3 regions of the Shewanella sp. MEBiC00475 genome follow, and region 1 is predicted to be linked to each of the others. Evidence: predicted binding sites of a transcription regulator. Region 1 holds the regulator's gene; each other region holds the start of a gene.
What was found. Region 1 encodes LexA, which represses DNA repair genes until DNA is damaged. Its sites were predicted from a motif close to TACTGTATNNNNATACAGTA; they were not measured.
Positions count from the first base shown of each region.

Region 2: the regulator LexA is predicted to act here: its motif matches at 2,738-2,757, upstream of FCN25_RS18950 (YebG family protein).
Region 3: the regulator LexA is predicted to act here: its motif matches at 1,508-1,527, upstream of FCN25_RS17515 (DNA topoisomerase III).

Region 1 covers NZ_CP039928.1:1,883,818-1,888,111, reverse strand. Annotated here, with positions in the region: gene coxB (cytochrome c oxidase subunit II) at 1-1,107, opposite strand, end outside; gene FCN25_RS08310 (cell division inhibitor SulA) at 1,501-2,007, opposite strand; gene lexA (transcriptional repressor LexA) at 2,004-2,618, opposite strand; gene plsB (glycerol-3-phosphate 1-O-acyltransferase PlsB) at 2,882-4,294, shown strand, end outside.
Region 2 covers NZ_CP039928.1:4,268,153-4,272,446, forward strand. Annotated here, with positions in the region: gene FCN25_RS18930 (PqiB family protein) at 1-971, opposite strand, end outside; gene FCN25_RS18935 (paraquat-inducible protein A) at 958-1,554, opposite strand; gene FCN25_RS18940 (paraquat-inducible protein A) at 1,664-2,290, opposite strand; gene FCN25_RS18950 (YebG family protein) at 2,769-3,062, shown strand; gene FCN25_RS18955 (GAF domain-containing protein) at 3,113-3,571, shown strand; gene proQ (RNA chaperone ProQ) at 3,850-4,294, shown strand, end outside.
Region 3 covers NZ_CP039928.1:3,948,582-3,952,875, forward strand. Annotated here, with positions in the region: gene FCN25_RS17505 (RNA-guided endonuclease TnpB family protein) at 1-835, shown strand, start outside; gene FCN25_RS17510 (tRNA (adenine(22)-N(1))-methyltransferase TrmK) at 832-1,404, opposite strand; gene FCN25_RS17515 (DNA topoisomerase III) at 1,581-3,536, shown strand; gene FCN25_RS17520 (hypothetical protein) at 3,622-4,294, shown strand, end outside.

The sequences.
Region 1 (4,294 bases):
TCCTATATCAGCAGCTTGTACAAGATCACCGCTATTATTGCCCCAAGCATTACGTTCAAAGGTAATCACTGCTGCAATTTCTTGGGCGCTAAGTTGTTTTGCAAAGGCCTGCATTGCGGTACCTGGTTTACCGTTTATGACGATATTTAGATGGCCTTCAACAGGGCCTTTTATGATAGGGCTGCCAATTAATGATGGGAATACACCAGGAAGACCCGCACCATTAGGTTGGTGACAAGCAGCACACCTAGCAATATAGATTTGTTCACCTTGTGAGGTTAGATCTCCGAGTGACAGGGTTTGGGTCATTGATGCCGCCGCCGCAGCAGCGGCATTGCTTGCTAGTTGTTTTTGTTCAACTAACCAATTATCAAAATCGTCCTCCGACAATGCTTGCACTACAATCGGCATAAAGCCATGGTCTTTACCGCATAATTCGGCACATTGGCCGCGATAAATACCGGGCTTATCAATACGAGTCCAAGTTTCATTAATAAAGCCTGGATTAGCATCTTTTTTAACGGCAAAAGCGGGCACCCACCATGAGTGGATAACATCATCAGAAGTCATCAAAAAACGTACTTTTTGGTTAATGGGGAGTACTAGTGGTTTATCAACTTCAAGGAGGTAATGTTCTCCTTTAGCCTCACTACCGTCAATTTGTTCTCTGGGGGTAGATAATGAGCTGTAAAATTCGATGTCTTTATCAAAATAGCTGTAATGCCATTTCCACTGCGACCCGGTAATTTTAATGGTGAGATCAGCATCGCTGGGATCTTCCATAGCAATTAAGGTTTTGGTGGCTGGAATAGCCATGGCGATTAAGATGATAAAAGGAATGACGGTCCAAGCAATTTCCACTTTGGTACTTTCATGAAAATTGGCCGCGACTGCGCCTTTTGATTTGCGGTGGTAAATCATTGAATAGATCATGATCCCAAACACCACTAACCCAATGGCACAACAGATATAAAGAATCGTCATGTGGAGGTGATAAACCTGACCACTGATATCTGTCACGCCTTGAGTCATGTTGAGGGGCATTGCTGTTGCCCCAAGCGGAAGTGCTACACACACAACCAGTAAACAATACAACCATTGCTTCACAAGACTGCTCCTCTGTTAATTGCAAATTGCAATTACAAAGAAAAGTCACACAGTAATTCTCTGCTCTATGCAAACTCTTCGGTTCCCGAAAAAAGTTTGATGACCTCAAAGTACCTTGGTGGTTGTAAACAGACGGTCTACGGTTTTATTGTTAGCTGTGCACCACGCTTGTACCTACGACTGAACTTATCAATTTGTGTTGACGTTTTCCCATCGATGACTATTAAATCTGCCATTTACGTCAAATTAAAGATAAAAAATTGTTTCATCCTTGTTAAGTACATTACTTGTAGATTAAGGATTGATCAAGATCACTTTTTTTCTTAATCGCCTGAAAAAGGTGAAAAAAAAGCCCTGAATTCAATACAGGGCTTGGTTATTAAGGGTTCGTGCTTAGTGAAACGAGCAAAAATTACTTGTTCCATTTGCTAAGGTCGGGCTAACAAGTTGATGTTTGTGAGGTAAGTGAGTATTCACATCTTCAATTACGATCCCTAATGCACGTGCGCTTTTGGCTACTATTTCCAAACGGCGACTATCGCGAGCATCAAGTGAGCTTGTCCAAGTTACTACTGCACTAGATGTACCACTAGTGAGTGCTTTTTCCATGGCCCATAATGTCTCGACTTCATCTTTGGTGTGAACCAGTAAAATGCGATCCATTCTCACTCCGGCACTTGCCAGCATATGTTTATAACCAATGTGAGGTGGGCTAATGAGTACAATCCAGCGGCCTTGTTGGCTTAACGTTGCTAGTTGACTACACAATTGACTCAGCTCTGCTTCACCTTGGGTAACCGTTTGCAATGTTTGAATGGTTTGGTTGCCCTGAAGTTCTGTGTCTGATAAATCTACCCATAAGCCAGGGTGGCGTGGGGCGATGCCCATTAGTTTGTTCATAACCAATCTCCATTACGGATAACACCAACGGCAAGCCCTTCGATGGTTAGGCTTTGGCAACTTAAATCTACTTTTATCGGGTTGTAATCTTCATTTTCTGCATGCAGATAAATGACGTTACCTTTTTGTTCAAATCGTTTTACGGTGACGTCATCGTCTATTCGTGCCACCACAACTTGGCCATTACGTGCTTGCTGCATTTTATGTACCGCGAGGAGGTCGCCTTCTAAAATGCCGATATTTTTCATGCTGTCACCACGAACCCGCAATAAAAAATCCGCAGCAGGTTTAAACATATTGGGGTCAACTTGATAATAGTTTTCCACATGTTCTTGGGCCAAAATAGGCTCCCCAGCAGCAACTTGCCCAATGAGTGGTAGACCGGTTTCAATCTGTTCTTCATGAGGTAATCGTATACCTCTAGAGGTACCAGGAATGATCTCGATAAAGCCTTTTTTGGCTAATGCTTTTAAATGCTCTTCGGCGGCATTAGCACTTTTAAAGCCAAGACGATTCGCAATTTCAGCTCGAGTGGGTGGCATACCTGTTTCGGCGATATTGTTTTTAATTAAGTCTAATATTTCAGCTTGGCGCGGCGTTAACGGTCTCATGACAATTCCTGTCTTTTTATACAGTGACTGTCATTATATACAGTGATTCTGTTCGCGCAAGTATTAACCAACTGTTTTTTGTTATTTGTTTGTACAAATTGATTTAACTTACTGTTATAAAACGTTATTTTATATTTTAACTTTGGGGTGTGACTTCTAAAGAAATCCAAAATGTAAAGATAAATAAGCCAGATAGTGTAAGCGGGGTTGTTTCTGGTATCCTATGCAACAATATTATAGTGGCTTATGTTGCGAAAATAACCATGTCAAAACCTGATTCAATATTTTTACGAACATTAAAGTGGATTCAAAAATGGATGGTGCAAACGATTGTTGTACCACATGATCCTTTTGATGACCTCAATATAGATCCGACTAAACCTTTAGTTTATTTGATGAAAACGGAATCTATTAGTGATATTGCCGCCTTGAGCGAAATCACAGAGGGCTTTGGTATGCCTAGTCCTTATGAACCATTAAAGCTTGATGGCTTGCAAGTGCCTCGAGTTGTTTGTTTAGAGGGGCGCAAACCATTATTTGGTAAACGCGAAAGTGGTGAAAAATTCATTAATTATTTTACCAGTCTATTATCTCTTCATCGTGAGAACTCTGAATTAGATATTCAGTTGGTTCCTGTTTGTCTTTATTGGGGACGTACCCCAGGGAAAGAAGATGACAGCATGAAAGCGGCTGTATTTGAAAGAGAAAATCCAACATGGCTACGTAAATGGTTAATGATTTTATTTTTAGGACGACATAATTTTGTCCAGTTCTCTAATGCATTATCGCTTCGTTATATGGCCGATGAACACGGTACAGATAAAAGAATTGCTCACAAGTTAACCCGTGTTGCACGAGTGCATTTTCGCCGCCAACGCAAGGTAATGACAGGGCCACAGTTACCTAATCGAAACGTATTGTTTGCTTCTTTACTAAAATCTGAGTCTATCAAGAAGGCGATAGAAGAAGAATCGACAAGCAAAAAAGTCTCGGTGGAGAAAGCTCGCGAAACTGCTATTGAATATCTTGACGAAATTGCTGCTCATTATTCCGATAGCTTAGTGCGCATAGCTGAACGCTTTCTGACTTGGTTATGGAATAAATTATACAGTGGCATTAATATTAAAGGTGCCGAACAGGTAAGACAGTTACATCATGATGGCCATGAGATTGTTTATGTGCCTTGTCATCGCAGTCATATGGATTACTTATTACTGTCGTATATTTTGTATTACCAGGGCATGGTTCCTCCACATATTGCCGCGGGTATTAACCTTAATTTCTGGCCTGCAGGACCGATGTTCCGTCGTGGTGGGGCATTCTTTATCCGCCGTAGTTTTAATGGCAATAAACTGTATACAGCAGTCTTTCGTGAATATTTAGATCAGTTGTTTGCTAAGGGTTATTCCGTCGAATATTTCACTGAAGGTGGTCGTTCGCGTACCGGACGCTTGCTGGCGCCTAAAACGGGTATGTTGGCCATGACTATTAACAGTGTGTTACGTGGGATAGAGCGTCCAGTGACTTTAGTACCTGTGTATTTAGGGTATGACCATGTTATGGAAGTGGCTACTTATCATAAAGAATTAAGTGGTAAGAAAAAGAAAAAAGAATCTGTGTGGCAGGTATTTGGGGCAATTAGTCGATTAGGTAATTTTGGCCGAGGTTATGTCAAT
Region 2 (4,294 bases), 2.3 Mb from region 1:
TGGTACTGATGTTCTACTCGAGCGAGAAATTCGACACCAGTCTCGGTTAACGTTACTTTTTCAATTTCACCTATAATGACACCACGGTAAATGATGGCTGTACCTTCATTAACATCTTCACTGTCAGCAGCGGTTAACCTAAAATTAACCCCACCAATAGCGGTGACTTCATCATCATAGAGGGTGTAAACATCACCATTTTCGGCTTTTAAAGTGTTGCTTCCGGTATCAAAGCTGATGCCGCCGGCAAGAATAGACGCGATACTTTCAGTACTGACTTTTACCCCAGATAAAGAAGCATCTATTTTTAAGCCTGACACGTTCCAAAAGTGGGAGTCTTTATTGACTAAATGAGCATATTGCTCTTGAACAAATGCGCTGATAATAATTTGTTTATTTCCATCTAGACGATAGCTAACAACACTTCCTACAGGAGCTTGACGGAAAAATACTGGCGAGCCGACATCAATCGATCCTAGTTTGGGGGATTTCAGTTCAATCATTATTCCTTCACTGCCGGGAAGAATCGCTGGGGCTTCACGTTGTGCTTCAAAAATAGTTGCAGAACGTCCATCTCCAGGTTGGATTGCAATGTAATTTCCCGAAAATAAGGTATCTAATCCTTCAACACCGGTGATACTGGCTTTAGGTTTAACTAACCAAAAAAGGGTATTTTTATTCAAAAATGGGTCAGCGCGGTAATCCATGACTACTTTTACGTTAACGCCTTTAAGATCATCATCAATGCCTATATCGGTTACTTTACCTACCGACAAACCTTGGTATTTTACCAAGGTTTTACCGATATCAATTCCAGCGGCACTGGGAAAGTGGATCAAAATTTCAATGCCCGACTCTTTAATGCTTTTTACACCTAACCAAGCGCCTAATATCAAGGCGACAACAGGTAATAACCATATTGGCGAGAATAATTTTTTCTTCACAATTTTCGGCGATTCAATTTCTGTCATTTGTTTGTTCCAAGCGGTCCCAGAGTAAACGAGTATCTAACACTTTTGCCGCGAGTTGCGTTAGTAATATAACTAATGCAAATGCTGTTGCGGCGGGTGCAGGTTTGGCGTCTAAAAGTTGCCCCATATTCACTAAGGCAACCGTTAATGAAATCACGAATAAGTCGAGCATTGACCAACGGCCAATCCATTCAATGATGTGAAAACCAACCATTAACTTTCTTTTTGATATTGGTAGGTTAAAACTGATAGCAGACAAATAAGTAGCTAAGCCAATAATTTTTAGCCAAGGTACTAAAATACTCGCTGTGAAAACAATAATGGCAATCGGGAACATGCCGGTTTTAACTAAATGGCTAATACCACTAAAAATAGTGTCGTTGGTGACCACACCACGGTTGGTTAATAACGTGATTGGATAAATATTGGCGACCACAAGTAAAATGGTTGCCGTGATCAATAAAGCCCAGCTTTGCTGGATACTGGCATAATTACGGCTGCTTAATTGGCTAAAACAACGTCTACAATGACCATTACTAAGCAGATTAAGTTTACGACACACAGGACATAGACATAAGCCCATTTGTTTTCCTTGAAAATTCGATGGGGTCTTCTTTGTCGCATCGTCGTTCGTATTCTCAACGGTCTCTGCACTGCATTTTGTGATTTCACCTGCAATGGTGGTTGGATGATTAGGCATCAACATAGCTCCACATGTGTTCTAGGTTATATTCACGTTGTAAGAATAAAATTATGATAAACAACATGGTAAAACACAAGGTGCCCATTCCGAAATAAACATCCGAAAAATCAGAAAGTTGAAATGCAGATACTAAAAAGCTGATGACATAAATTTCTAACATGGTCATTTGTGATATTAAACCATGATTTTTTAAAAGTGTACTGTAAGTTCTTTGCCAAAATGAACTATGAAGCTTTAATTTTACAATGACCACTTGGGTTAAAATCGATAATATTAAGAGTCCAGGTGCGATAACCGCCGCGACCATTACCGCTAAGCCTACAACCCAATATCCTTCTAACCACACTGTAATAGCAGCCTGCAATACGGTTGTCGTTCGCACGCTACCAAGAAAATGAATTTCAAGTACAGGTAATAAATTAGCGGGTATAAAAATAATCAGCGCCGCGATACACAATGCCAACATGCCATTAATTGAGCAATAAGGAGCGTCATATAATGCAGTGTGGCAGCGTGGGCACAACGCTCTAGCACTTGAGGGCAAAGCTCGTCTCCTCACTACCAAATCACATGATTGGCATAAAATTATTGAATCATGGTCATCTAGTTCATGCATGTAGAATTAATCTAATCCATATTGAAACGCATTATTGGGGGAGCGAAGAGTTAAGCCTCTCTGCTTTGCCTTATATTGGTAAATAAATGTATCAATAGTAAGGGCCTGTTGATCTTTGCTGGTTAAATTTTGTTCGAGATAAAAACGTTTTAATCGAGGCGAGTGGATTGCTGCTTAGCAATCTAAGTAAAGTTCGCTCAACAAAGAGTAAAACGTTTTTAGCCGAAGCCTTCGGGCAGCGTTTGTTGTTCATTTCTACTGCGTTATCGGCTTCTAATGTAGGATAACTACACTACAAAGCCTCTGCCTTGTATAAGTGAACAACAATTCGTTGCAAAAACAACCTTGAAAGATCAACAGGCCCTAAATAATCTCAATTTTCTTCACTTGATAATATCAGAATAACCAGAACACTTGCATCATAAGTTAACTATGTGAGATTCTATACACTGTATATAAAAACAGTGAGGATTACATCATGGCAGTGATAACCCAGTTTGTCGTGGTCAGAGAAGGGGTGGAAAAGATGACATTTATATCGAAGAAAGAGGCAGATGCCTACGATAAGATGCTTGATATTTCCGATAATCTAGTGCCTTTTATCGCTAAGGCAGACCTCGGACTTGATGAAAATAAATGCGAACAGTTGGCATTTTACCTAGCAAACCATAAAGATGAGCTTTCTAACTTGCTAAAAGGTATCGTACAGGTTAAAAACACTCCTGCGGCAAAAAGCAAGAAAGTGACCGCTAAAAATACATCAGCCGAATAGGCACGTTAATAGCTCACTCTTTTTGTGAGTGTTCAGTTTAAGGAATGGAAATGAAAACCGAATTTTACCAAACGTTAAATCGTCAAGCACAAGCTTTATTAGAAGGCGAAGATGATTTAATTGCGGCAATGGCTAATTTTTCAGCGTTGTTGAATGACAACCTGGAAGACCTTAACTGGGCTGGTTTTTATATCAAGCGCGGTGAGCAATTAGTCCTTGGTCCATTCCAAGGTAAAGTCGCTTGTACCCGTATCAATATGGGTAAAGGTGTTTGTGGGACTGCTGCTGCAGAAAATAAAACCCAGCGAATTGCTGACGTTCATGAATTTGATGGTCATATAGCATGCGATTCGGCGAGTAATTCTGAAATTGTAATTCCTGTTAGACAGGGCAATAAGGTTGTGGCAGTGTTAGATATTGACAGTCCATTATTGAATCGTTTTGATCAAGATGATCAAATCGGCCTAGAAAACATGATAAAAAGTCTAGAAACTTGCCTATTTGGTTAAATAGCGAACAAATTAGATTAAATCATGGTCGCATTCGCTGCCGTGGGCTTTATAATATGCCGCTATACGCATTTGTGCTGGATTTACTGATGAGCGATGATTAAGCTGAGAGTAAGTTTGGTTAAATTGTTAAGGTTTGTTTCAATGACTTTAGCTAACTGGCGGATAGTGATATTTTGTACGTTGAGCCTTAAAGGTTAAGGTTTAACGAAAGATGAACGACTGCATGGCAAATTTTAAGCCGCATAATCAGTCCCTTTATTAACGTGGAAGTAAAAATGGAATCAACAGACAAGTTGACCGACACCAACGCAATATTAGCGTATTTATATGAAACCTTTCCTTTATGCTTTATTGCAGAAGGTGAAACTAAGCCATTAAAAATTGGTTTGTTTCAAGATTTGGCTGAACGGTTAGCTGATGATTCTAAAGTCAGTAAAACACAATTGCGTGTAGCGCTTCGTCGTTACACAAGCAGCTGGCGTTATTTGAAAGGCGTTAAAGCGGGTGCTAAACGTATTGATCTTGACGGTAATGAATGTGCTGAATTAGAACAAGAGCACATCGACCATGCTATTTTGACGCTTAAAGAAAGCCAAGATAAAGCTAAAGCCAAACGTCAAGCTTTGGCTCCTAAAAAGCCTGCTAAGAAAGTTGCACCGAAACGTGCTCCTGCTGTTAAAAAAGAACGTCCAGCAACTTTAGCGGCTCCGGTCATTAAAC
Region 3 (4,294 bases), 2.1 Mb from region 1:
ATTGAGCAATGCAGAGCATTTGGCGTTCCTGCAATGCTCAACAAAAGAGTATTTGGAAGAACACACTATCGGTGTTGACCGAGGTGTTGCTATTCCTGTTCACGCAGGCTTAATGACGTTCGATTTTTCTGATAACCAGAAAAACCACATGACTAAAGCCGAACGCTACATTAAGCGGTTACAGCGTCGATTAGCCAAGCAAACAAAAGGCTCTAATCGCAGAAACAAGACCAAGCATTGTATTGCTACACATCACGCCAAAAAGGCCAATATCCGCAACGATTTCGCTCATAAAACAAGTCGCTCGTTAGTCGATAGCAACGCTAAGATTATTGTGTTTGAGGCGCTACGCATCTCAAACATGACCAAAAAGCCCAAAGCCAAACAGAATGAAAGCGGTCAATTTATTTCTAACAAAGCCAAGCAAAAAGCAGGATTAAATAAAGCCATCCTGAATGTAGGCTGGCACGTTATCGAAACCTATACAAAATACAAGGCTAACCAGGCAGGCAAAGTCGTATTTAAAGTAAGCCCAGCTTATACCAGTCAGGAGTGCGCCAAGTGCGATTACACTCACCCCGACAACCGTAAATCACAAGAATCCTTTATGTGCGGTAAATGTGGCAATACTGACAATGCAGATCACAATGCATCATTGGTGATTAAGAAAAGGGCAATTAATCTGATTTTAGACACTGGAACGGTGTTGTCTGATGAAGGTGTTTTACGCCTAAAATCAGATAGTGGACGTGGAGGGAACCGTAAGTCGAGCAGAGCCAAAAGCTCCACTCGCAGCACCCTGCGAAGCGTCAAAAAAGAAAAGTTAGCAGCTTAGGCTGTTATCTTGGAAGCTCGCTGCTTCAGTTGCGAGTAGTTCACCTCATTAGTGTTTTTATGGGGTTTCTGGCCACCATATCGGACATACAAAATTTCATAAAAACGACGGTATTCTTCAATCAGTTTTTCGTCAATTAAATCACAATCAAGTTTAATAAACTGTTGGCGTAGTTCATATTGGTGATGAACTGGACACAAGATAAAGTCGATATTGCGTGCAGAATGTTGTTGGCAAAGCGAATTAACCAACTCGATCATCAAATCTCCGCCAACACCAGCAATAATCACCAAAGGTATTTGCGGGTGTTGCTCCAGTGGTATCGCTGATACGTCACTACAATGTACCTGCCATTGACGAGATGTTTGTTGCGGATAAAACCGCTCAAGTTTAGTGGTTAACTGCTGCATCAATGCTGGCACAATATCGACAAAATTGATCATGTTAGTAGCTTGCTTATCTAGCAACGCAGCGCCAAGCAATCCATGGTCGCAACAACAATCCCAAATGTGACTGTAACCCTTGGGGATCATGTTATTGATATGTGTTAAGCGTTGACTGAGTTTCATCTGTTTATCATGTTTAAAAGTGAAGCTGCGCATTGTAATGATTTGAGCAAAAAAGTGGATAATTATTTGGTATTTGCAGCTTGGCGTATTTAGCGCTAATCTATACTGTAAATTTATACAGTTAAGTGGCGTTATTAAGTTCATTCAGTTGAACGTTAGCGACCCAATAATGGATTATGATTCTATATATTGCTGAAAAACCCAGTCTAGGTCGTGCTATTGCTGATGTTCTGCCAAAGCCACATAAAAAAGGTGATGGTTTTATTACAGCTGCCAATGGTGATTGCGTGTCATGGTGTATTGGTCATTTACTAGAGCAAGCCGATCCAGATGCTTATGATGATGCCTTTAAATCCTGGAAACTCGAACACCTTCCCATAGTGCCGCAAACGTGGAAACTACAGCCTAAACCTAAAACACGCAGTCAACTTACGGTGTTACGTAAACTGGTTAAACAAGCCACGTCGATTATTAATGCTGGCGATCCAGATCGTGAGGGGCAATTGCTGGTGGATGAAGTTATTGCCTATTTAGGCGTAAAAGGTGACAAGCTCAACCAAGTTCAGCGGTTATTAATCAATGATTTAAATCCACAAGCAGTTAAACGAGCGCTAGGGCAGTTACGCAGTAATCGTGAGTTTATTCCTTTATCGACTTCAGCATTAGCTCGCAGCCGTGCTGATTGGCTGTATGGCATGAACATGACCCGTGCTTACACCATTCAAGGTCGTAAAGTGGGTTATCAAGGAGTGTTGTCAGTTGGCAGAGTTCAAACGCCTTTGTTGGGCTTAGTGGTACGCCGCGATGACGAGATTGCTGATTTTAAACCCAAGTCCTTTTATGAGGTATTGGCACATTTAGTTACCGACCAACAACAAACCTTTAGTGCTAAGTGGCAACCTAGCGAAGCGTGTGAACCTTACATGGATGAAGACGGCCGAGTTTTAGCCAAAGGCTTAGCTGAAAATGTGGTTACTCGTATTAATGGACAATCAGGTGAAGTGACTAAGCTTGAAGCCAAAGATAAACGTCAACATCCACCATTGCCTTATAGTTTATCTGCACTGCAAATTGATGCAGCTAAACGTTTTGGCCTGTCTGCTAAAGAGGTACTGGACACCTGCCAAAGTTTGTATGAAAGGCATAAATTGATCACTTATCCGCGCTCAGACAGTCGCTATTTACCTAAAGAGCAGCATGCTTTGGCACCAAAAGTATTGGATGCAGTGCTTAGAGGCGCTTCTGGGTTAGTGGATGGTTGCGACGCACCTAATGCCAAGCTTAAATCTAAAGCCTGGGATGACAGTAAAGTGGATGCCCACCATGCGATAGTACCCACCGAAAAAGTTGCAAATTTGTCGGTGTTATCAAGTAATGAAGTCAAGTTGTATCAACATGTGGCAAGGCAATATTTAGCCCAGTTTTATCCCGCTTATATCTATGCTGAAACGGCTGTTGAAGTGACCATTGAGGGTGGATTATTTACCACTAAGGCGCGACAAGATAAAGCTTTAGGTTGGAAGCAGTTATTTAAACGTACAACGGAAAATCAAAGTAATACTGATTCAAATAACAATGATGACGACGATAACGAGCAGTCACTACCGCCGCTAGTAAAAGGCCAAATACTGCAATGTGAGCGTGGTGAATTATTAGAAAAAATGACCCAAGCGCCTAAACATTTTACTGACGCGACCTTATTAGGCGCCATGACGGGCATCAGTCGTTATGTTACCGATAGCGACATTAAAAAAATCCTCAAAGAAACCGATGGCCTAGGCACAGAGGCTACACGTGCCGGGATTATTGAGTTGCTGTTCAAGCGTGGTTATTTAGTTCGTCAGGGTAAAGCCATTAAAGCGACGCCTGTTGGTGTTGGTCTTATTCGCAGTTTACCCGATTCTGCCACCACACCCGACATGACCGCATTATGGGAAAACAGCCTCGATGCCATTAGCCAAAAACGCTTAAAGTACGATGCGTTTATGCAGCCATTACTCAGTCAGTTAGATGGTCTTATTACTCAAGCGTCAAGTCAGTTACCCTCAGCATTACAAGGTGTTGCCAATAGTGCGCCAAAGCGCAGTTTTAAAAAAACGTATAAAAAGAAGACCAAAGCAAAAGTGAAATAGTGGTAAGGTAATTTAAAGCTTTGAGGTTTTCCTCAGTTAAAGAGGTTACAACTGTGTTACCTGTATATTTAATGGAAACAATAAAATGGATCTTTTAAAAAGAATAACAAATTTGCTTAAGAAGCATAATATTAACGTTGAAATTGAATTATGTGACCTCGAGTCGAGCAATGATTTATTTCAAATTTTCGAAAGTATCACGCCAGAACGTTTTCTTCATTATGATCCAGAGTGTATTGATGGAATCGAATCATATAAATACGTATTTATGCAACATGTCTATGTGACACTTGGCGAATTTAAGCCAACTAATATTTCTGTCAGTGGGAGTATGGACACAACCGTCACGTTACAGTTTGAATATAAAGATAAAAAGAAGAAATTTAGCATTCTCCAAGATGGGTCTAGCTGGGTTACAGATAGTTTTTATGACAAGCTAAATAATTTTATTCAAAAAGAATTGCAAAGTAAGTACCTGACTCTTCCTACCAGTGATCAAACGACGGCTGTGGTTTATTTACCTAAAAAAGTCGCTAATACAATTAATAAGCATTATATGGGAATGAGTAGTGCTGATGATATTGTCGCGTTTTTGGTTAAAGGCGGGCTTGTTGAGCATATTAATTGGAACCATACCGCACCAGATGCATACAATGGTTATACCTCTGAAGGCGAAACCATCGCGACCGCAATACTAAAAGCAAAATTACCAGCAGGGACTCCTTACCCGCCCAACCCACGTATAGACGGGATGTTTG